3 regions of the Paenibacillus violae genome follow, and region 1 is predicted to be linked to each of the others. Evidence: riboswitches for the same ligand, from Rfam matches in the RefSeq annotation. Region 1 holds a riboswitch; each other region holds the start of a gene.
What was found. A riboswitch is a leader RNA that binds a small molecule or an ion and turns the genes downstream of it on or off. The one in region 1 is predicted to bind cyclic di-GMP.

Region 1 (7,966 bases):
CCATGTCACCGTTAAGCACTGTATCTAGTCGGTGAAGCGTCAAACCAATCCGGTGATCCGTAATCCGGCTTTGAGGGAAGTTATACGTGCGAATTCGCTCCGAACGGTCACCTGTACCGACTTTGCTTTTACGCTCGCCTGAATATTTCGCTTCCTCTTCCTCACGTATCTTATCGGAAATCCGTGCACGCAATACGCGAAGCGCTTGCTCCTTATTGGAGTTTTGCGATTTGCCGTCCTGACATGTTGCCACAATGCCCGTAGGCACGTGCGTCACGCGAACCGCTGATTTCGTCGTATTAACGGACTGACCGCCCGCTCCGCTCGAACAGAATGTATCTACGCGAATATCGGCGTCATTAATAACGATCTCAACTTCTTCCGCTTCAGGCATGACAACAACTGTCGAAGTGGAAGTATGAATACGTCCGCCTGATTCTGTTACTGGAATACGCTGTACACGGTGCGCCCCGCTCTCAAACTTCAGCTTACTAAAAGCGCCTTTTCCTGTGATCATGAAAATAATCTCTTTGAATCCGCCCAAATCGTTCACGGAAGCATCGAGAATTTCCGTTCTCCATCCTTGCGCGTCTGCATAGCGGGTATACATACGGTAAAGATCGCCCGCGAACAGCGCTGCCTCATCGCCGCCTGCCGCTCCACGGATTTCAACGATGACGTTTTTGTCATCATTCGGATCTTTTGGCATCATAAGGATTCTGAGTTGTTCTTCCAGATTAGCCGATTGCTCGCTAAGCTCTTCGATCTCCATTTTCACCATTTCACGCATTTCATCATCCAGCTTCTCGTTCTGCATCGCTTTCGCGTCTGCCAGCTGCTCGCTTACGCTCTTATATTCATTATAAGCATCGTAGGCTTCCTGAAGATCAGATTGTTCCTTCGAATACTCTCTAAGCTTCTTGGTGTCACTCGTCACATCCGGGTCACACAGTAGCTCACTTAATTTATCATAGCGGTCCACAATGGACTGAAGTCGATCCAACATAACGGATCACTCCTTTCTTTATTTTTTATTCATTAAACATTAAATCGGAAATGCATAACGTCGCCGTCATTCACCACGTACTCTTTACCTTCCAGGCGTACTTGCCCTTTTTCTTTCGCACCATTCATGGAGCCAGCTGTTACCAAATCCGTATAAGATACAACCTCGGCACGAATAAATCCACGCTCGAAATCGGTATGAATCACACCAGCCGCTTGAGGAGCTTTCGTTCCTTTGCGGATCGTCCAAGCTCTTACTTCCTGCACCCCAGCTGTAAAATACGTATACAAGCCAAGTTTGCGATAAGCTGCTTTAATCAATCTATTCAAGCCGGACTCTTGAAGTCCCAACTCTTCGAGGAACATTGCTTTTTCTTCATCTTCGAGCTCAGCAATCTCGGATTCCACCTTCGCGCTGATCGAAACAACTTCGTTGTTTTCTTTCGCCGCGTATTCTTGAACGATTTTGACGAATGGATTCTCATCCGCAGTTGATACTTCGTCTTCACTCACGTTGGCCGCATAAAGAACCGGCTTCATTGTCAACAAGTGAAGGTCGCGAACGAGCAGCTTCTCATCATCGCTCAAATCAATGCTACGCGCTGGCAGATCGTTATAAAGAGCTTCCTTGATGCGTTCCAAACACTCAACCTCAGCAACAACTTTCTTGTCGCCGCCTTTCAGGTTTTTGCGGGAGCGCTCGATCTTTTTCTCAACGGACTCAATGTCAGCCAAAATCAATTCGAGATTAATCGTCTCGATATCGCCAATCGGATCTACTTTACCGGAGACGTGCGTAATATTATCATCCTCAAAACAACGGACAACATGCACAATGGCATCCACTTCACGAATGTGTGCCAAAAATTTATTTCCAAGCCCTTCGCCTTTGCTCGCGCCCTTCACTAAACCCGCAATATCAACGAATTCGAAGGCTGTCGGAACAATGCTCTTAGGGACAATCATCTCTACCAGCTTGTGCAATCTCTCGTCCGGTACTTCAACTACCCCAACATTCGGATCTATCGTACAGAACGGATAGTTTGCAGATTCTGCCCCCGCCTGTGTAATTGCATTAAACAATGTCGATTTTCCTACGTTCGGTAGACCGACGATACCTGCTTTCAAAGCCATCGTAGTTACAACTCCTTAATTTTCGAAAATCATCCTTCTTATTATATAGTACTTGGAACGCAAAAAAAAGCCTGTAGGCTACTGATTAGCCGCAGACTTTTTTTCCAGTGCTTTTTTTGTTTCATTTTCCTGCTTCTGAATGTAGTACGTTTCAATCTGATTTTTTAAAATAAATCCGCGCAGCGCGTTCGTTTTCTCTTCTGGGATGCTAACAAAACTAGCACCGTAATAGTAGCCGTCATTCGTTTTTTCTTGCCGAACAATTTCCATTGTACATGGCACCAAAAAGCCCAAAATTAACTCCACTTCCAATTGGGAATTCTTTTGAATGACTTTTTCTAGCATAGCATTTTCACTGATCGTAAATCCTAAACCATTAACAGATAGATTTTTGATAGAGAATCGGATCGGTGTTTCAAAATGATGTTTGAGTTTCTTGTTTCTGTCTTGGAGCGCGAAAAGCAGCCCTTCATTCTTCACATCAACGCGAGGGAACTCCCGCTTTTCCGTGAACTTCCTGCGATTTTCAGGAGGATTCAGAACAATCAACGAGCCCTGGTCCTTGGCCACAACCACGGTATCCATAACAAACAGCCCGGATTTCGTATACACCGTCATTTTACACTTATCTCCCAGCGCAAAAACATGATATTCCGGAAGCTCCACTTCAATGATGTCACCTAGTGCATAGGTCAACACGCCAGTGGCTACGAAATCTTCCTTGCTCAGCATCGCCTTGCTGTCAATCATTACATCAGCGTCGTACCCTTCCTTGCTGCCATAAAACTTAGCAGATTTTTGTTTGCTAACCACTTTGTCGATCAACCCTCCCCGCGTTCCAATAAAAAAATAGACTGCCCCTGCGCCGGGAACAGCCTATTACCTCAACCTAAAAAAGCATCGATTTTCGGTAACCAGGCTGTCGTAGTTCCATAGGAACCGTAGACCCTCGGCTTTGCGTCCTTACCTTTCGGCAAGTTTGCCATTATCGAACCTTGCAAATGAATTGTCATGCTTTGTCGTACAATATCGTGTTATATGGTCTAAAAGACCTAAGTTATCTTTCATTATACGGATGGATTTCCCTATTATCAACTAATTCTCTTGCATACATCTGGTATTTGTTGTATGAATGTTAAAAGAAATAAATATCCACAACTTTTTGAGTTATACACATTGTTATCCACAGGTTGTTAACAACGAATATTTGTTCGATCCTTTGTTCACATGTGGATAAGATTATTTTTAGTGAGGTGTCCCCCTGTGGATGAATATAGTGAACATATCCCATGGATGAAAGCGGCCATAGAGGAAGCACGTAAAGCCGAAGCCATTCGTGAGGTGCCGATTGGTGCCGTTGTTGTACATCAAGGGGAAATTATCGGCCGCGGCTACAATCTTCGTGAAACGACGCTGGATCCGCTTGCTCACGCTGAAATGATCGCTATTAAGCAAGCCAGTGAGCATTTGCAAGCGTGGCGCTTGCTCGACTGCAAGCTCTACGTCACGCTGGAGCCTTGCCCGATGTGTGCAGGAGCGATTGTTCAGGCACGCGTTCCACAGGTGATCTACGGCACAACCGATCCCAAGGCCGGCTGCGCGGGAACGTTGATGAACTTGCTGCAGGAGGACCGGTTCAACCACCGGGTCGATGTGGTCAGCGGCGTGCTGCAAGAGGAGTGCGCGACGATGCTGACGCAGTTTTTCCGCAAGCTGCGCGGGAAGGAATAGCCGTTCGCGTTCGACGTTAGGCATTGGCGCGCTGGGTGCGAGCGTTAGCTTCCTTCGTAAGTGGACGCCTCGCATTGATATGCGAAAGGGTACTATGATCCCCTATTCGCCGGATATTAAGCACTTCAGCGAGGAGAGGGAACTGTGATCCGCTATTTTAGCACTTCTAGCCGAAATCTTGGCTAATTAGGCTAAATAGAGTCCTGTAGTTCCGTCTGAACCCTGGAAGTCTTCGTTTTGGCTCAAATAGTGCCCTGTAGTTCCCCAACGCACGATGCATTTAGCTAAATTCAACTAGTAGTTAAATCTTGCCACTCAAAGGTTGCGCCATATAAGGCTTCGTGCTATCATAATCTTTGCCATGCGCCCGTAGCTCAGCAGGATAGAGCAACAGTTTCCTAAACTGTAGGCCGGATGTTCGAATCATCTCGGGCGCGTATACAACAAAACGCCAGTTAACGGTATAAGCCGTTGGCTGGCGTTTTTTTCAATCCTCCGGACAGTTGTTTTCCTTTAAAGCTTTTTTCATATTTTCTTTTAATTTATCTGCATAGCCAGTAATATCACCAGAATGATTGCCAAGATTTGCGTTGTACTGATTTACTTCATTGTTTATCTGCTCTGTGTAAAGGGCGATAATCCTCTGACAGGCTGGACCTGCAACTGGCGATTTTGACACAGGCAGCGGTGTAGGCGTTGGTTGAGGTTTATTGGGAACAGATACATCCGTTGTATTATCTACACGCTGAGAGTTCCAAGTCTTCATAAAATGGTATTCTGATAGGTTGTCCTTACTGCTCTTACTAAACTCCTCAGCATTTGATCGTTTGACTGTAACAAAGTTTGTAACCAAGTTATTATAAATAATGCTTACTATCATTGAATCTACGGGTGAATTAACCAAAAAACCGGAGAGTGCAATGATATGATCGTTATCTGCACTAGTATCATTTGATATTTCTAAATCTACTTTTAAATATAAGCCATACTCATTATAGATAAGCTGGACATTTTTCCCCTGAAATTCTTTAGCTTTCTCATTTAATGACGGAATAGTAGCTGCAAAATCTTTCATTGCGTTATCTTCCTTTACTTGAGGAAATGCAAAATCAACTGTGTACTTCTCAGCATCCCACGTCACCGATGCCCCGGTTTGTTTCAATAGGTACAACGGCACAACAGTTCTGCCATCTTGTATAGTAGCAGGCACATCCTCAGCTTGAAGCTCCTTCCCCCCGAATAAAACCTTCACGATTGGAGCCCCCTTGTAGTCACCATGAAGGCCCGCTGCATGAACGACACCAGCCAAACAGAAAAACGCTAACACAGACACAATCAGTTTCTTTTTTTTCATAAAAACTTTCTCCCCCACCCAAATTAGCTTGTTAATTGCCACCTGTAACATTTCTGATATTTCTAGAAAATTCCTGCAAAAATTCAATTTATTCTACCTATCCACATGTTAATAGACCTCCTGCCCGCTGAGAAAAAAATCAGCGTTATCAACATCAGCACAAGTAAGAGGTTTTTCGAACGTTATTAACAGCGAAAAAGAGGGAGGGTTATCCCCAAATTTGCCAGGAAGGGGCATCGAGCAGTAGTACTCAGGTAAGAGCATGCTCTACGGTGTACTTAGTGCAACAAAATGACGGAGGTCCGGCCTCAATTCGCAGTTTCGTTGTATTATGTGCAACGTTTTGGAGGAGGGAGGAGCGGTATATTCACCATTCAGGTCAAAATGAGTTTACTTCATGCAATGAAGATGACGATTCCGAGGTAAAACCGCCTTCAGTACTGTATCAAGTACAACGTAGGGCGGGGCGGTATCTCAGCACAAAAAAGAGACCCGCCGCTTCAAAAGCGGCAGGCCTCCCTTATTTCATCCGGTCCCGATACTGTCCCGGCGTCATATTCTCATATTTCCGAAAAAGACGGATAAAATACGATGGCTGATACCCAATTTGCTCCGCAATCTCGTTCACCTTTAAATCAGACTCGACGAGCAGTTTCTTCGCTTTATCCATACGCAGGGTGATCAAATAGTCGATGAAATTCACGCCATTGATTTGCTTGAATGCTTTACTTAGCGCATAGGTCGTTGTATTAAAAGCGTCCGCACATTCCTCTAGGGAGATGTCGCTGTTCATAAAACGCTCCTGAATCCGATCCGTAACACGCTCCACCAGGCGCTTCATATGGATGTCCTGGTATTCATTCAGCCCTTCAATATAAGGCGAGATCACTTTCGTTTGGAAAAAGCGGACCATCTGCTCAGGCTCCCGAAGCTGGTTCAACTGTTCGTACAAGTTGTAACCCTCGAAGAAATGATGGGGATTGAACCCAGACTCCAGCATAGTATGCAGCATACTGCCCAGAACCTGCATAGCTCCTTCCTGGAGGATCTTCTCTTTGCTCGACTGGCGTACAAGCTCATGAACGAAGCTCTCGATCAAGCTCAATGATTGCTCGCTTTGCCCCATACGAAGGGCTTGCATCAGCTCTTTTTCCAAGGCAAACGGATAATGCACATCGTCATTGGTGCTCGGCAGCATCTCTTCCAAGTCAAGCACTTGATGGTCCACTTTCAAATCCCGATAGCGGATGGAGCTGCGCAAAAATACTAAAAGCTGTGGCAGGTCCTGCACGTTAGCAGTTAAACGGCCCATGCAGACCGTGGTTTGCATTTTAAGAAGGGAGCTGATGGTTTGTCCCAAATCATTCGCTAACAAATACAGCTCATCCTTGGCCTGCTGTTTCGTCCGATCCATGGGGTAGGAGAGCAGAATACCTACGGTCATATCCTGGAAGTTCATAATCTCCGCATTTTGAGTTTGCGTATTTACGATCTCTTGCGCGATATTCGCTGCCGCAAAGGTCGCCAGTTGTTCCTCATTTTCCAGGAATCGGCCATCTTCTTTGGCAAATCCGCTAATCTTCACCAACAGCAGAACGAACCACTGGGACTCCGTCTGCCAGTCGAAACTCTCCATACGCCCTCTTAGCTCCGTCTCGCTTAGGGAGTAAAAGTGTCCTTGCACCAACTGCAGGAGGAACGCCGACCTTAGTGCGGGATAGGCCTTATCCAGCTTGGATTCCAGCACCCTGCTCTCCTGACTTAAATGCCGCCACTCCTGTTCAATAAAGGCAAGGTCATCCCCTTGGCTCTCCTGTGTGGGCTTATAATCCTTAATCACATTCACGAGCCGCACAATCGGCTGATAAATTCGCTTGGAAGCCACCCACGAGAGCAGCACAGCCAAGAGAAGCCCTATTCCCCCTATACTGAGCATACTTCTAGACATAAACTCTACAGGGGCCGTCAATTGCGATAAGGAGGTTGCCGTTACGAATTTCCACAACGTGCCTGAACGAGAGAACTGGCCGAAGGCGACGGAGTAGGACTGCCCTTTTCGGTCCAGAATGTAAGAGCCTATTTCTTCCGACCGTCCAATGACGCTTTCCCTGACCGCAGCTTCTAGTTGGGCATGTTCTTCATTTCCATTGCTTGGCGAGACGATAATATGTCCGTCCTTGCTCATAAGAAATGCGGCGCCATTGGGATCTGTGGCCATTTCTTCAACCATCTCTACCAACTTATCACGATTCAAATATAAAATAAGGGCTCCATACGGCTCTCCTACGCTTGGCAGCTTCTCAATTAGCGCAATGGAAGTGGAGTCTGGCTTCCCATTCCCCTTAGGTAAGGATTCCCACCAGAACACTCCCCGCTCTTGCTTCATTAATGTGTGGAAAATATCCCGCTCCAGCTCATTACGGATCGGAACAATACCCTCGCTATCCGAAATAATGACGGGATCTTCCCGGTCCAAATATAGCTGCGCTTGGTCAATTAACGGGTACGCTCCCTTCATGAGACCTAGGAAGCGATATAGATTTTGCGTTGTGTTGTATTCATCCTTGAGATTCATATCCGCAATTCTGGCATCCATCCTGCTGTCCAGAGACCACTGCGTAGCGGCCAGCTCGAGCTGAGCCAGGTTATCATTCATACGATCCATCGTTTTCTTCAGCAAAGTATCATGGTTGCGCATGATCTCTTTCTCAATATGAGCGCGTCCCGTAATATACGAAGTGT
Region 2 (7,966 bases), on a different contig from region 1:
GAAATTAAGTTCTTTCAGTGCAGCCAGTCCCTGTTGATTCCGAACAACCAGGTTCTTAACTTGGAGAACAGGTTCCCCAAGCTTCACATCTTTTTTCTCCACTTTAAAGGAGACATCGCGCCCGACCATTTTCTCAGCCAAAATTTGCGGATTCGCGTCTTTGCTTGCAATGGAATCGATCACCTTCCCGCGGCGAATAATGGTTACGGTATCAGCAATCTCCATGATTTCTTTCAGCTTATGTGTAATGAGAATGATGGACTTGCCCTCTTTCACAAGATTGCGCATAATGACCATCAATTCACTAATTTCTTGCGGCGTCAGTACAGCTGTTGGTTCGTCAAAAATGAGAATATCGGCGCCGCGATACAGCGTTTTCAATATTTCTACGCGCTGCTGCATACCGACGGAAATATCTTCAATTCTTGCTTTCGGATCAACGCGAAGCCCATATTGCTCAGATAGCTTGCGCACCTTCTCTTGCGCTGTTTTAATATCGACATTCAGCCCTTTTTTCGGCTCCATGCCCAGGATAATGTTCTCCGTTACGGTAAACGGCTGTACAAGCTTAAAATGCTGATGCACCATCCCGATGCCCAGCTCAATCGCCCGATTCGGACTATCAATGGAAACCTCGTTGCCTTGTACTTTTATAAAACCCTCGTCCGGTTGATACAGCCCGAACAAAATATTCATCAATGTGGATTTACCCGCACCATTTTCGCCCAGCAAGGCATGGATTTCACCCTTCATCAGCTTCAAGCTGATCGCATCATTCGCCACGATGCCCGGAAACCTCTTCGTAATGTTGTTGAGCTCAACAACAGGGACTACTTCATTCATCAGATCACCCTAAGGATCAATTTTTTTTAAAAACCCTCAAAACTAAGAACAAGGCTAGTTATTGTAACTAGCCTTGTTTGAACAAAAGTAAACCTATCGTTCGTAACCGCTGTACCTATTATACCCGTATTATGGTGTTTCTGGGACTTTAATTTCGCCGCTGATGATTTTTGCTTTGTACTCGTCAACTTTTTTCAAGATATCTGCTGTTACGTTTTTCTTGGAAGTTTCCGGAAGGCCTACACCGTCATCTTTCAGACCAAGTGTAACGTTTTTACCGCCTTGGAATTTGTTGTCGATAACGTCTTTGGAAACACGAGCAACCGCGTTGTCAACACGCTTCAACATGGAAGTCAGTGTTACTTCATCGCCGAACTCAAGGGATTGGTCTTTATCTACACCAATAACCCAAACTTTTTTACCGTTTTTCGCACGGTCTTTTGCTTCGTTGAATACACCGTTACCTGTGGAACCAGCTGCGTGGAAAATGATGTCTGCGCCATCGTTGTAGATGGTTGCTGCCGCTGCTTTACCAAGGTCAGGCTTATCGAACGCGCCTGTGTAGTTGATTTGAATTTTAGCATTTGGGTTAACAGCTTTCACGCCGGCAACGAAACCAGCTTCAAAGCGTTTGATAACCGGGATGTCGATACCGCCAACGAAGCCGATTTTGTTGGATTTTGTCGTAAGACCTGCAACCACACCTACAAGGTAGGAACCTTCTTGCTCGGAGAATGTTACGGATTCTACGTTTGGAGCTTCTACAACGTTATCAATAATCGCAAGTTTAGCATTCGGGTTTTGAGTTGCAACCGTTTTAAGCGCGTCACCCATCAAGAAGCCAATACCCCAAGTCAAGTTATAGCCGTCTTTTACGAATTGGTTCAAGTTCGGCGTATAGTCCGCATCGCTTTTACTTTCCAGGTTCTTCACGTTTACGCCAGTTGATTTTTTCAATTGTTGCAAACCTTCCCATGCGCTTTGGTTAAAAGATTTATCATTTACGCCGCCAATGTCTGTGACCATGCCGATTTTGAAATCTTTGCCGCTGTTGTTGCTTGGTGCTGCGGATGCTGCGCTACTTGCTGCTGGTGAAGCGGAAGCGGCCGGTTTTGTTTCTTCTTTTTTGGCACCGCAACCTGTCAAAGCAACCGCGGAAACAGTGACAGCCATTAACGCTGTTGTGAATACTTTTTTCATCATCTTTACCCCCAAAATAAATTTAAAATTGTACCTTAAATCCCACATTCTAGGTTGACCAGAATCAGTTAAATTATGTATGTCTGATCATAGACCGAGTGTATCACTTTGCAACTTAAGTGAAAAGCAATCCTGCAGCAAATGATCATAATTCGTGATGTTAACCAAGTTGACATGGTCTTTTTGTAAAGCCCCACAATATAGGTTTTAAGCCCCAATTATTTATTATACTACCGCCGGTCAATAAAATCTAGATGACCTATTTTTAATTTTTTATGGTCATCAATGTCAGGAATTGATCGGAGGATAGCGGATTGCTGAACAGTTTTCCTTGCACCTCCGTACATTGCAGAAATTTCAGGTATTCGAATTGCTCTTCCGTTTCGACACCTTTCGCAATTAACTTTAACCCTAATCGGTGGGCCATCCGAACGATAGCAGCTGCAAGCAGTTGATTTTCGTCATCATCGACAAGGTCTCTGATCAGCGTGCTGTCCAGCTTCACACTATCCAGTGGCATACCTTCCAGCCCGCTTCGTGTAAAAAGCCCCGTACACAAGTCATCCATGGCAATGCGTACGCCAAGCTTTTTCAGCATCGTCAGCTTCTTGCTTGCTTCTTGCACGTTGGAAGACGTGATGCTCTCCGTAAGGTCCAGCTCGACCAGACTGGGATCGATACCTGTTTCTTGCAGCACATCAGCTATATGGGCAATAAAATGATCATCTTTAAACTGCGAAGATTTAATGGTGAACGTCATTCGGAGCGGCTCTTGACCGGCCTTCTGCCAGTCTCTCATCTGCCTGCACGCGGTCTGAAACGCCCACTTGCCGATAGGCACCATGAATCCCAGTTCATCCGCTGCTTTCCGCCAATCCATGAGCTTGCTAAGCTGCTTAGCCCCCTTCTCCCAGTAGAGGCTGATCTCCATGCCGATGAGCTTGCGGCCTGCGATTTCATATTGCGGCTGATACCGTAATTCGAACTGTTCCTGCTCTAAAGCCAAGCGCAGCTCGTTCTCCATGTGAGCTTTGCTCTTCACCATCGTATCAATGTCTGACGCATAGAACTGGAAGCGGCTATTCTCATGGTTTTTGGCCTCGTACATCGCTTCATCTGCACGCTGAAGAAGCTGTTCGGGCTTAGTGCCGTCTAGCGGATATAATGCAATTCCCATACTAGCGGTTATCGTAACGGTTTTTCCATCCAGGATAAAGGGTTCATCCAAGACATTTTGAATGCGCATAGCCACTGCTCGGACGTCTTCCGGTTTGGTAAAAGATTCAAGCAAAATAATAAACTCGTCGCCACCCTGCCGATACACCGTATCCGAACCACGCAGACAGCCTAACAATCTCTCCGCTGCCAGTCGAATGAGCTGATCACCAGAGGCATGGCCATAGGAATCATTAACCTCCTTGAATCTATCCATGTCAAGAAATACAACTGCAGCAAGCTGGTCATAGCGCTGAGCATGAAGGAGCACGCGCTTTAAGCGGTCCTCGAACAGCCGTCGATTCGGCAATCCCGTTAATGTATCATGGTAAGCCAAGTAAGCCAGTTGCTTACTCTTCTCCTCCTGTTCGATGCTGTTAAGCCGCAGGTGACGGATGCGAATGGCAAAAAAGAAGCAAATAAGTGCTTGAATGAGGACGAACACTATCATCTTCGGGGTAAATGTAAAAGAAGCAGCAGCAAGTAGATTAGCCGTCAGCAGAAAGAAACCAAGGATGCCCACATAGCGGAGCTCCTGATCTTTCATCTGTTGAATCCACTTTAAAAAAAGGCTTCTCATTCGGGGGGAACCTCCATTCCGGTCATCAAAAAAGGCTATTCCATTTGGAATAGCCGTAGGCGTACCTGTATCGGTAAACTGCTCCTCTCGGCAGCCCAGCCATCATCGTTGCGGCGGCAACCTAAGACCCGGAGCTTTGCGTCCTTACCTTTCGGCAAGTTTGCCTTTTACAATATTCAGGTAAACAAAGAAAAAGCAGGACTATTTAACTATATCACAATTTTTTCTACTCTGGCTATTTTTAGTTAAATTAGCAAATTAAAAAGTTTGGGATCTTTATTGATCTCGATATAATCATAGTCCTTGCGGGACAAACGTTCAATAAGACCCTCATAATCATCTTTATTCTTCAGCTCGATGCCGACTAGTGCTGGAGCATCATCCCGATTGTTCTTTTTCGTATACTCAAACCGGGTAATATCGTCGGTCGGCCCCAAAACTTCCTCCAGAAATTCACGCAAAGCGCCTGCACGCTGAGGGAAATTGAGGATGAAATAATGTTTCAAGCCCTCGTACACGAGCGATCTTTCTTTGATTTGCTGCATCCGGTCTATGTCATTATTACCACCGCTGATGATACAAACTACGTTTTTGCCGCGAATTTGATCCCGGTAAGCATCAAGCGCCGCAACAGGCAGAGCCCCTGCTGGCTCAATCACGATGGCGTTGTTGTTGTAAAGCTCCAGAATCGTCGTGCATTCCTTCCCTGAAGGAATAACAACAATATCGTCCAACTTTTCTTTGCAAATATCAAAGGTAAGCTCGCCTACCTGCTTCACAGCTGCACCGTCTACAAATTTCTCAATCGTAGACAAAGTAACGACTTTGCCCTGCTTGAGCGACTCCTGCATACTTGCAGCGCCCTCTGGCTCAACGCCAATAATCTTGGTACGCGGGGAAACGCTGTCCACATAAGTCGCTACACCAGCTACAAGACCGCCGCCCCCGATGGTGGCAAAAATAAAGTCAGGCGTATCGGACATCTGATTCATAATTTCCAGACCGACAGTCCCTTGTCCCGCGATCGTGCGAATATCATCAAAAGGGTGAATGAACACCTTATTTTCTTTGGCACAGTAGGCCTTGGCGTGATTAGATGAATCATCGAAAGAATCCCCTGTCAGAATCACTTCTACAAAAGATCCGCCAAACAACTTCACCTGCGAGATTTTTTGCCTTGGCGTCGTCGTTGGCATGAAGATTTTCCCTTCAATTCCCAACTGCTTACAAGAGTAAGCAACGCCTTGTGCGTGATTGCCTGCGCTTGCGCACACGACTCCCGCTTCGCGTTCTTCCGGGGTCAAACTTTGGATCACATTGTACGCTCCGCGAATTTTAAAAGAACGAACGACCTGCATATCTTCACGTTTCAAATAAACGTTACATTCATACAAGTTAGAGAGCAGCTCATTGCGTTGCAGAGGCGATGGTTCGATCACCTTGCTGAGCACATGATTGGCCCTAATAATTTCTTCCAAACCTACTTTTCCGGAAACAACCATTTTCTCTTACTTCCTTTCTCTCCAATATGCGTAATAAATTTTAAAGATTATTGTAGCACACTGAGGAGCGCCTGTAAGAAAATATTATTGGAACATTTTATGAATGCTGATGTTTCACTCCAAAATATGGCGGGTATTAACTAGCAAGATACTTTATAAGGGAGTGATTGCTATGTCGACACAACCACGTAATATTGACATTGAAGAACGCCATGTAGAGAAAAAATCGGATTCCAGTTTAGTAGCTTCCACCTTCATTAAGTATGCAGCTTACATCATCATCATCTTCGGAGTTCTATATTTCTTAGTTCATTATGTATTTCCAATGTTTTAGAACATGAATAAGCGCGTGAAGAAAGGGCTATCTTGCGGGTCTATGACCTGTAAGATAGCCTTTTTTTCAGTATATACGGTAATGACCACGCGAATCTCGCACTATTGGGGAACTATGATCCTCATACCGGCTTCCTAGTAGTAGTAACGTGGCTGATCTTGCAGCTCCGCCCGTTTCTGCAAGAAACGGTAAAACGCGCTTGCTGCTTGTGCCCTTGACACTTCTTGTTGCGGCGCAAACTTACCATCGTTGAGGGACATAATGTTAAGCCCTACCACAATCGCAGCGGTACCTACTTGCTTAACTTCAGCGGCATCCGCGAATTGGCTGTTGAACACGCCGTCGAATTTCGCCAGGTTTTTGTATCCAAGTGCCTTAACGATCAATTGTGCCATCTCTTCGCGACTTAGCGTAGCCTCTGGGTTGAAATCAGCGCCAACGTCCAGCAAACCGCGGTCAACCGCATTTTCGACATAGGCAAAATAAGGGGAAGCGTTGCTTACATCCGCAAAGGAAGCTTTGCGATCCGCTCCGTAATAGATGCCGCCGTTCCCGCCATTCATCGCGATAACCAGCATTTTGACCAGCTCGCCCCGTTTAATCAATTGATCCGGGTTGACTTTGCCATCCTGCACATCAAGTGCTTGATAGTCCAGCATCAGTTGAAGCTCGTTCTTAGCCCAGTGATTGTCGATGTCGCTAACGGTCACTTTATCCAGGGACATAACCTCACCCGTCTGGCTGTTTCTCCATTTTCCAGTTTGCGCATCAAGCAGGAAGGGTTCCCGGCTGAGTTTTGGAACGAGCGTGTAGACAAGCTTAGCTTCTAATTTTTGATTTGCGTTGGTAACGGCTGCAGTCGGAGGAATTTCTCCCGCAGCAATCATCAGGTTGTATTTCTCAATTGGCATTACGCCATTGGATCCGCCATATTCGAGCACATAGTTTAGTTTAATGTCGAACTGGGAAAGCCACAGCTCCTTCGCCTTGTCGAGCGCCAGAATCTCCGGTTTCTGCTTCGGATAAGGCATATCGCTGAGCCCGAATTGATAGTTCATAATTTGACCCGTCACGCGGTCGATGCTGATGGTTACACCCTCACCACCCGCACTAACACCGTCAATAACGCGATTGAATCGGATATCCCAATTCCGCATATGCTTCAGCTGGTCTTCCGAGTAATCCTTGGCGGATGGCTGGCTGAGCACTAACTGGTCAGTGTAAGAAGGAATTTGCGTTTTCACGAAATCTACGCTTTTGGCAACAGCATCCTCTAAGGAAACCTTACCTTCAATGTCCTTATTGTTATCAGGGCTGTACGGCACATAGCTGTTAAAATTGGTGATTTCTCCGGTTTTGCTGTTTACATTTGCCCAGACTCCGCTTCCAGCTATCTTGCCTGTAGGGTCTTTCTCAGAAACGGTGTTCCAGCTTAAGTTCCAATTCGAGTTGGTTTCTCCGGTTTCAGGGTTCGTCCCTTCATTGTAGGTAGCCTCTTGGAGCTTGTAGTCCGAGGAAAGATTGAACACCGTGATGACTTTCTTCACGGCTTCCTCCTTCGTCAGGTTCAAAGCAGCCGATGGACGTTCAGCCAGCGGTTTGTCCGTCAAAGGCTTGGAATCCTCCGTATGCGGAACCGGGTTCCATACTTCTCCGGTTAGCGCATTCAGCGAAAACGCTCCCATCATATAAGAAATAATCGGTAATTTCTTGCCTTTGGCCCCGTATGGAATCTGATAGAGAAGCGAGAGATCCGCTTTGTTATGGAATAATTGAGCAGCTTTTTCTTTCGTAACAGGCCCGGTATTCGCTTGGAAAGTAACGTCATCAGACCAATTGTAATTATAATTCGTTACTTGACCGTCGCCATTCACACTGACCGAAATACCATTCGCAGTAAAAGGAACACCGTCAACCGAACGATCGAAGCGGATGTTGTACTGATAATTCCCGTTCAACGGTGTGCGGAACGCTTTCTCTTCTGAATCGTCGTAAAGCAGCTCTTTCTGCTTGTCTGGATTCACTTTAGCAATAAAAGCGGAAGCGACATCTTTAGCTGCAGCGAAGTCAACCTTCGGCGGATACGCCGGTTTATGATCCGGATCACTGTCATTCATTGAATAAGCCGTCAGCGTTCCATCCAGGCCATTAATCGATACGTTCAAATAACCGTAGGTCTGATCTTTTACCTTTTTCACATAATTAATGTTCCATGTCGGGATATTTCTGCCATTCGTGCCATAGTAAGCATTTAAGCTAATCGATTGGAATGTGAAGCCTTGAGGCAGCGTG
Region 3 (7,966 bases), on a different contig from region 1:
CAGCTCGAAAAGCAGCCTCAATGTCACTTTTACCAGAATCGAAATCATCAATACCAATTAGTTCAAATCGTTCTAAATGAATCGACTCATTCCTTAACAAATGAAGCCCATTTTTTCTTAAAAGCTTGATAAGATCTTTGACATTTTTCTGCTGATAATCATGGTTTCCAAGAACGCAATAAATGGGCACGTTACAAATCGCCATTGCTCTTAGGTACTCTTCTAGTCTAGGAAGCATTTTTCGGTATTTGGTAAAATCACCCGTAATAAATATATAATCCGGTTTTTCATCATTAATGATAGCGGCTATTCTGGAGGGACTAATTCTTAATCTTTCAACATGCATGTCACTTATTTGCAGGATTCTCAAATTTAGATTAAGAGGATAACTTATCCGCTCAATTTTTAGCCATTGCGTCGGCAAGATAAAGATGAAATAGCAAATAAATAGAACTAAAACTAGGTAGAGGCAGTACATTAAATATCCTTCCAAGCGCATCCTCCTCACCAAAATTGGGACCTCATACAACAGGGGTCGTTAAGTTTTATATGCTAAATTTTATTATAAAGTTATTACATTAATGCCACATGAGTATAAGAGTTCAATTTTGTTGTCTGATTTTACTTCCTTCATCTACTTTCGATCTCTTCTATTAGACGAACTAACCATACAGTTCGTTTATCCCCCTCAGTTTTTCATGTCCAAGGCTGTTAATGGAAAGAGGAAAATGTAACAATATGTTGAATATACATTATTCATAAAGTGGAATCTCCGCTTTTAAATCATTGAAAACGAGGAAGATAACCGTGTTTCATCAAAAAATCGCAAAGCTTCTAACACTAAGCATCAGCTGTATTTTTCTATCTATTCAACCTGCTTTTGCACAAGACTCATCAGCTACTAAGTATCAGCATGAGCTAAAGCTTAAACTGAATGAGCAAATTGTTACCGTTAATGGTCAAACTCAAACACTGCCAGTCCCGCCTATTTTAATGAACAGCGTGACCATGGTGCCGCTTCGTTTTATTGCTGAGACTCTGGGAGTTACTGTCCAATGGGATGACGCTGCACGGATCATTACACTGACTACAGCCAAAACCAAGATATCTCTCGCAATCGACAGTAAAGATGCCGTGATTAACGGTGCTTCTACTTCATTGGAGCAGCCTGCTACAATACTCAATGATACGACTATGGTCCCTCTCCGCTTTATTGCTGAAAATATGGATCAGACTGTTTCGTTCGATGGTACAACGCAAATGATTACAATCACTAATAATCTCATTCAACCTGCACCTGTAAATGAAAAACGAGACAAGCCAACTGTAGATAATTTATCGATAGAACGACCAATTACAGAAAGAAGTAATGTAAAAATATACGATGTTATTTCAGACTCGAGCAGCAATGTATATATGATAGATTATGACGTCAAAAGCCAATCCTACCCTTACGGGATTTTATCCTATAATCAAAATAATGACGATGGAAAAAATATACAGCACACAACCTTTATAGATAGTAAATTTGACGTGCAGTATAAAGATTCAAAAGGTGCTGTGCAACGTGTATCATATCAAAATATCACACCTAAAAAACTGTATTACGATAGTTTAACTGACAAATTGTATTTGATGGCACATGCTGCGAGACCCTTTGTCGAAGAAGCTGTGATTATTTATGAGATACTCCCAGAAGTTAAAATGGTAACTTTTAATTTAGAAAGTTCCATGAATGAAGAAAACAATTTTATCTCGTTTTTAGATCAAGATCACTTTTACTACAGCAATGTATTTTTGGGGAAAGTATTCGACTTTCAGGTACCGAACGAGAGTAAAGTAATTGGACTCCTACCTGATAAGAAGGCAAGTTACGTTTCTTTAAACACAGACGGGAAAATGTATCTCCTTGATAAAACGAATAAAAAAATCAGCAAGGTTAACTTGGACGGCACTATTACTGAGGTAGCGAGTGTTAATTTGGATCAAATAACAGGAGCCTCATCGAGGAATGGATATTTCTACATTTCAGATACTACTAAGGTTTATCAAGTTGATGTTGCTGGTAAAATGGATGAGTACACTAATGTTGCTCTTTTGACCTATAACAAGGGTTTATATGATCCGAAAACACAAACCTATGAGCAGCCCGCCGAAAATGATAAAATCATTGATGGTAAATCCATTACCGATCAAGTTAATGGTCCTGGCGCTTTAAGCTTCAAGGGCAGTTTCCTTTTTACTATCGATCATCATGGTAACATCGTGATTTATGACAGCCTAAACGGAATTATACGACGCATCAACGTTTACTAGTTTTATACCACCAATAGCCAACAAAAAAAATCCCCCAACCGCTAATCCGACCCTGTTCAGTCGAGCGTTTGAGGGATTTATTTTTTCATCAATAGCCATATGATTATGGCCCAAAGCGGAATAGACAGCAGAATACTCCATAGGCATCCTATTGCAAATCCTAATTTTGTTTTTTGCTCATTTTTTGATAAATCATCGTTCGGCATGTTCCACCAACTCTAACGGGAGTCCATCTGGGTCTGCAAAAAACGTATACCGATCACCTGTTATGGGATCAATTCGTACCGGTTCAACCGCAATTCCCTTGCTCTCTAGTTCCTTGACGCTTTCGTCCATATTTCCAACTACAAATGCCAAGTGTCGAAGTCCTCGCGCTTCCGGTCTATCCACTCTTAAGGGTGGATTAGGGAACGAAAACAACTCAATCTGCTGCTCTGTTTCTCCTATGCGCAAATCCAGCTTGTAGGAATCACGTTCTGCCCGGTACAACTCATTTACGATCGTCATTCCTAGTAAATCAACATAGAAATGCTTCGACTTTTCGTAATTCGAGCTAATAATGGCCACATGATGAATGCGATCGATTTTCACTAACATGCCTCCCGACTCCATAAATAAACCGCATTCCGGGAATTACCCATCCTGCGGCTCGATTCTTATTTTATCCGTCTGCTCTCATCGTTTCAACAATTTTCTTCAAAATATTCTCTGCTTGCGCATATTCTACCTGACACGTACCTGCTGCGTGGTGACCGCCTCCACCATTTTGGAGCATCAAAGTCCCGATGTTCGTTTGAGAGGTGCGGTTCACAATGCTGTGTCCACAAGCAAATACACAATTTTGTTTGTTACGTCCGTCCACGATCCAAATGGATACATTCTGCTCTGGATAAAGCGCGTAAACCATGAAACGGTTACCAGGATAGATGGTTTCCACATCACGAAGATCCGTAATGATCACATTTCTTTCTGTATATGTATGCTTTGCAAGCATTTCACGGTATAGAGCATCCAATTCATAATACCGTTCAACCCGCTCCTTAACGTCCGGAAGCTCCATAATTTGATCGACCGTCATCACTGCACAGTGATCCACAAGCTCTTCCATTAGTTGATAATTGCTAATTCGATAGTCCCGGTAGCGTCCTAAACCCGTACGGGCATCCATGATGAACGATAATAAATCCCAACCCGTTGGATTCAAAATATCTTCTTTACTGAATTGTGCAGCATCCGCTTTATCTACGCCTTGCATAATATCGTCAATATCACCAAAGGTTTCTTGCCCACCATAATAATCATATACGACGCGTGCTGCGCTTGGTGCAATACGGGTTTCCCCTTTGAAAGCTACTTTCTCACCCATCCGCTCAAGTTCACTGGAATGATGGTCAAACCATAATCCGCAACCTGCAACATAAGGCACATTCGCCAAAATATCGTTCTCGGTAACCTCGATCAGACCATCCTGCATATCTTTGGGATGAACGAATTTCATTTCATCGACCATGTTTAGCTTTTTGAAAAGCATTGCGCATACTAAACCGTCAAAATCCGAACGCGTAATTAATCGCATAGCGCAAATCCCCCTACGAAGTTAGTACTTAAGAACTATGTATGAATATGTGTATCATTATATCAGTACCTGTCGATTTGTGACAATCATTTTGTCATTAGAGCTTTTGGGATAAAAAAAAACAGTTCGCCTATATGGGCTGAACCGTTCTTAATTTGGAAGTTAAAATTTGGTAGAGTCTAGTCATAAATGCTTCAATTTGCGGCATCGGAGGCATTTTCACAGAAAGCTTAACTTCACCTTTCCAATAGAAAATCAAAATGCTGTTGCTTCTCCCCTGAAACATTTCAACATCCCAGCAAGATTCATTAAGCGCGTACTCTTCTAAATTAATCAATAGCTTTGGTCCATCCGAGGATGGCACCAAACGGGCAACATGATTGCCGCAAAGTGATGTTACTTTTTGCTCTTCATGTAAATCAGACTGCATGCTGCTTGGTCCTCCTTTTATCCATAGTTTATGAAAGTTATGACAGAGAAAAACCCCACCATAGTGTACCGATCGGAGGGGATCTAAGTTGAATACCCAATCGTTCGGCAGCTGGCTGGCAACGAGTCCGATTCATGAACAAGGTAGCCCCTGTAGCTTTGCGTCACTGACTTTCGTCAGTTTTGCCATTGTCGAGATGTGTTGTGAAGTCTTTTACAAGAAATAACTACACTCTCAAGAATAAGGGAAGTTCTTTTGAAATCGTATAGTTCGCAAGAACTAATTTTGCATTATTTATCAAAAAACTTCTTTTTTCGACCTATTTTTGGGCAGTGCTTGTAGATTATTGGCACCTTTCCAATAAAAGAGAGATCCCGCAAGGGTTACAAAGGCGATGACCAGATAAAGTGCAGTGCCCCCATACGCTACGAGCAGAAAGCCGCCAACCCAAGGTCCCATAAAATGACCTACGTTGGTTAACGTTTGTGCACCAAAATAAGTACCGCGCATATGTTCCGGTGCCAGCTTATCAATCAGCATGTTGGCCGCGGGGTAATTCAATATTTCTCCTAGTGTAAAAATCGCCATGGAAATAATCATGGGTACTAACGAATGCGAGAATGCAAAACCGATATCGCCTAACGCAAACATCAAATTTCCTAAAATAATCGCTACAAGTGGCGAGTACTTATCAGAAATCCGTGTAAGCGGTATTTGCATCGCAATTACCACAATGGCATTGACACTCATGAGGACAGCAAACATTTTAACACCTTCAGTGAAGTTCTGCTCCAAATATTGCGATAGTGTCACCATGACTTGCGAGTAGCCAATAGCCCCTATAATTCCGCCAAGAATAAAATAGCGAAACGTGACATCACGTTGAATAACCCGCAATGCAGAGACAAACGTAACAGGTTGTTTCTTCTCCCCTTCTATTTGCTTAATACCAAAAACGATAAGGAGAACGTAGAGGGTAACCGCATAGATAAAATATACGATTCCAGTGAGTAGAAACGGCAGTGCTCCGTCCATTGTTGCAAAAAAAGCACCCAATAAAGGTCCTACAGCAACACCAACATTGATGGCCATGTATCTCATTGAAAACACACTGAGTCGCTTGGCCGGCTCGGTCAAATCCGCCATCAAGGCTTGCGAGACCGGTTCGTAGAAGGAGCGGCACAAGCCGTTCAGCATGTTCAGCATCATGAACAAAACCGGTAGTTTCACGATACTAAAACCTACAAACACAACCGCCCATCCAAAAAGTGCAGCGAGCATGATAATGCGTCGGCCGAATCGGTCCGATAAATTACCGCCGATAAAACCTCCGACTGTTCCTGCCAAGGCTCCCATTCCAATTACGACCCCAATCATTACTGCGCTCATCGACGTATGTTTAGCTAAGTAAATCGCCAGAAAAGGCAGACTCATGGAAGACGCCGCTCTGGCCATGACCGTTCCCAAAATTAACGTATGTACAATCGGATGATACGAACCAAGAAAACCACGTAATCGATTCATCTGTCAGAACTCCTCTCGCTGATAATTTACCAAAGGTTAAGAAATGAGATCAAGAACTCATTATACACGAAAAACGGTAGTTCGTGTCCTTTATTATATGTTTTTGTCGAATAAAAAAAGGACTCCCCAAAGTCGCATGGGAAGCCCGTTTTAATCATGTTTTGTGGCCTAGAATTAAGCACTTCTATATCGAAAGTGCCCTTAGAACGTTCACGCATCACTGATCACTGGCAGGAATCGAAAGCCATGGGCGTTCTCGCTGCCATTTCACTTCAACCTCCGTCTCAAAGAAAGAGGACAAACCTTCACTTGTCAATACATGGCGCGACAGCCCTTTTGCGAATACCTCACCACGACGAATCAATAAGGTTTGATTAAAAACAGGTAGAATTTCTTCAATATGGTGAGTTACGAATATTAATGTCGGAGCATCCGGTTCCTTGGCTAGTTCTTGGATGCTGGACAGCAATGCTTCCCGAGAAAGGAAGTCTAATCCGTTCGTCGCTTCATCCAGAATCAGCAGCTTAGGGGAGGCCATCAATGCGCGTGCAATTAATAGTTTTTGCTTTTCACCCTGAGAGCACGATTGATAAGTCCGGTCGTATAGATGCATACAATTCAGCCGCTGCATATGTTCTTTGGCTTGCTCAAAATCTTCTGCACTCGGTTTCTCATATAGCCCGATTGACGCATGTTTACCGCTTATTACGACATGCTGCGTTTTATCGGAGGCATACAACTTCTCCTGGAGGGAGGAACTTACCCAGCCAATCATTTTACGCAAATCTCTTAAATCTACCGTTCCAAACGGATGGCCAAGTACAGCCATTTGCCCTTGGCTCGGCCAGATATAACCATTGATCATATTCAATATGGTCGTTTTGCCTGAACCGTTCAAGCCCAGTACGGCCCAGTGATCATTTTTGGACACCTGCCAATCCACTTGGTTAAGAATCGTTTTATTCTCTCTATACCAGGAGACGTTATTCATTTCAATAATTGATGGCATTCGGTTTCACCCCGTGATTAATTAAGCTTTCACTACATTTTGCGGTAGTTCAATTTGTGTCATATTCAATTTTTTATCCGAAGGCAGGAACGCAGCCAATAACCCGATTAGCGGCAAGAACGCGCAGAGTTTAATAACAAACGAGATGCTGGTTGCATCCGCAAGTGTACCCAGCACGGCTGAACCAATTCCGCCAAGTCCGAAAGCCAAACCAAAGAATAAGCCGGATACCGTCCCGACTTTGCCGGGCAGTAGTTCCTGCGCATAAACGACAATGACGGAGAAGCCGGATAGCAAAATGAATCCAATGCATGCACACAACACGCCCGCCCAAAATAAATTGGCATATGGTAAAAGCAGTGAAAACGGAGCCGTTCCCAGAATGGAAAACCAGATCATGTTCCGTCTTCCGAAACGATCCGCCAGCGGACCGCCCATGAACGTACCGACTGCTCCAGCAGCAAGCAAAGTGAATATGAATAGCTGCGCTTTTTCAACGGAAAGTTGATTGTGTTCAATTAAGTAAAAAGCGTAAAAACCCGTCATGCTTGCCACATAAACAAACTTGGAAAACAAGAGCATGATCAAAATCGAAATGGCATAGGTAACTGTCTTACACGGAAGTGGCTGTTTGCTGACAGAAGCTTTACTTGAAGCTGCTGAGCGGCTGCTGCCCGCTTTACGATACCATTTGGCCACGAAAAACTGAACGACAATCGCTGCAGCAGCGACAAACGAAAACCAAATAATGCCGAACTGACCGAATGGAACGAAAATCAGTGCTGTAAAAATGGGAGCAAGTGCCTGCCCGATATTACCGCCTGTTTGGAAAATGGACTGCGCCAAGCCTCTTCGAGGTCCGGCAGCCAAGTAGGCAACGCGCGATGCTTCGGGATGAAGAACGGAAGAACCGAGACCTACAAGTACAACAGCTCCAAGCACCTGAACAAATGAAGAGGCTACAGCAAGCAAAATCACACCTAATAACGAGAAAAATACGCCTGCGGGCAACAAAAACGGCTTTGGCTTTTTATCTGTATAAAGACCAATCAAAGGCTGAAATAAGGAGGCTGTTACGTTTAGCGTAAAAGCAATCCATCCGATTTGAGTA

Region 2: linked by a shared signal. The riboswitch ahead of RQP52_RS25910 (putative bifunctional diguanylate cyclase/phosphodiesterase) and the one ahead of RQP52_RS31550 (PilZ domain-containing protein) in region 1 are both predicted to bind cyclic di-GMP.
Region 3: linked by a shared signal. The riboswitch ahead of RQP52_RS24145 (hypothetical protein) and the one ahead of RQP52_RS31550 (PilZ domain-containing protein) in region 1 are both predicted to bind cyclic di-GMP.

What each region holds. Positions count from the first base shown of each region.
Region 1 covers NZ_JAWCUD010000015.1:20,544-28,509, reverse strand. The annotation lists gene prfA (peptide chain release factor 1) at 1-1,006, opposite strand, end outside; gene ychF (redox-regulated ATPase YchF) at 1,039-2,139, opposite strand; gene RQP52_RS31550 (PilZ domain-containing protein) at 2,218-2,964, opposite strand; cyclic di-GMP riboswitch class I at 3,046-3,133, opposite strand; gene tadA (tRNA adenosine(34) deaminase TadA) at 3,367-3,870, shown strand; tRNA gene RQP52_RS31540 (tRNA-Arg) at 4,234-4,307, shown strand; gene RQP52_RS31535 (stalk domain-containing protein) at 4,358-5,224, opposite strand; gene RQP52_RS31530 (AraC family transcriptional regulator) at 5,745-7,966, opposite strand, start outside.
Region 2 covers NZ_JAWCUD010000010.1:249,310-257,275, reverse strand. The annotation lists gene RQP52_RS25920 (ABC transporter ATP-binding protein) at 1-843, opposite strand, end outside; gene RQP52_RS25915 (BMP family lipoprotein) at 973-2,043, opposite strand; gene RQP52_RS25910 (putative bifunctional diguanylate cyclase/phosphodiesterase) at 2,309-3,838, opposite strand; cyclic di-GMP riboswitch class I at 3,925-4,013, opposite strand; gene ilvA (threonine ammonia-lyase IlvA) at 4,084-5,340, opposite strand; gene RQP52_RS25900 (hypothetical protein) at 5,513-5,674, shown strand; gene RQP52_RS25895 (S-layer homology domain-containing protein) at 5,809-7,966, opposite strand, start outside.
Region 3 covers NZ_JAWCUD010000009.1:215,635-223,600, forward strand. The annotation lists gene RQP52_RS24125 (metallophosphoesterase) at 1-493, opposite strand, end outside; gene RQP52_RS24130 (copper amine oxidase N-terminal domain-containing protein) at 808-2,316, shown strand; gene gloA2 (SMU1112c/YaeR family gloxylase I-like metalloprotein) at 2,509-2,907, opposite strand; gene RQP52_RS24140 (exopolyphosphatase) at 2,978-3,892, opposite strand; gene RQP52_RS24145 (hypothetical protein) at 4,023-4,322, opposite strand; cyclic di-GMP riboswitch class I at 4,426-4,519, opposite strand; gene RQP52_RS24150 (MDR family MFS transporter) at 4,620-5,846, opposite strand; gene RQP52_RS24155 (ABC transporter ATP-binding protein) at 6,064-6,855, opposite strand; gene RQP52_RS24160 (MFS transporter) at 6,877-7,966, opposite strand, start outside.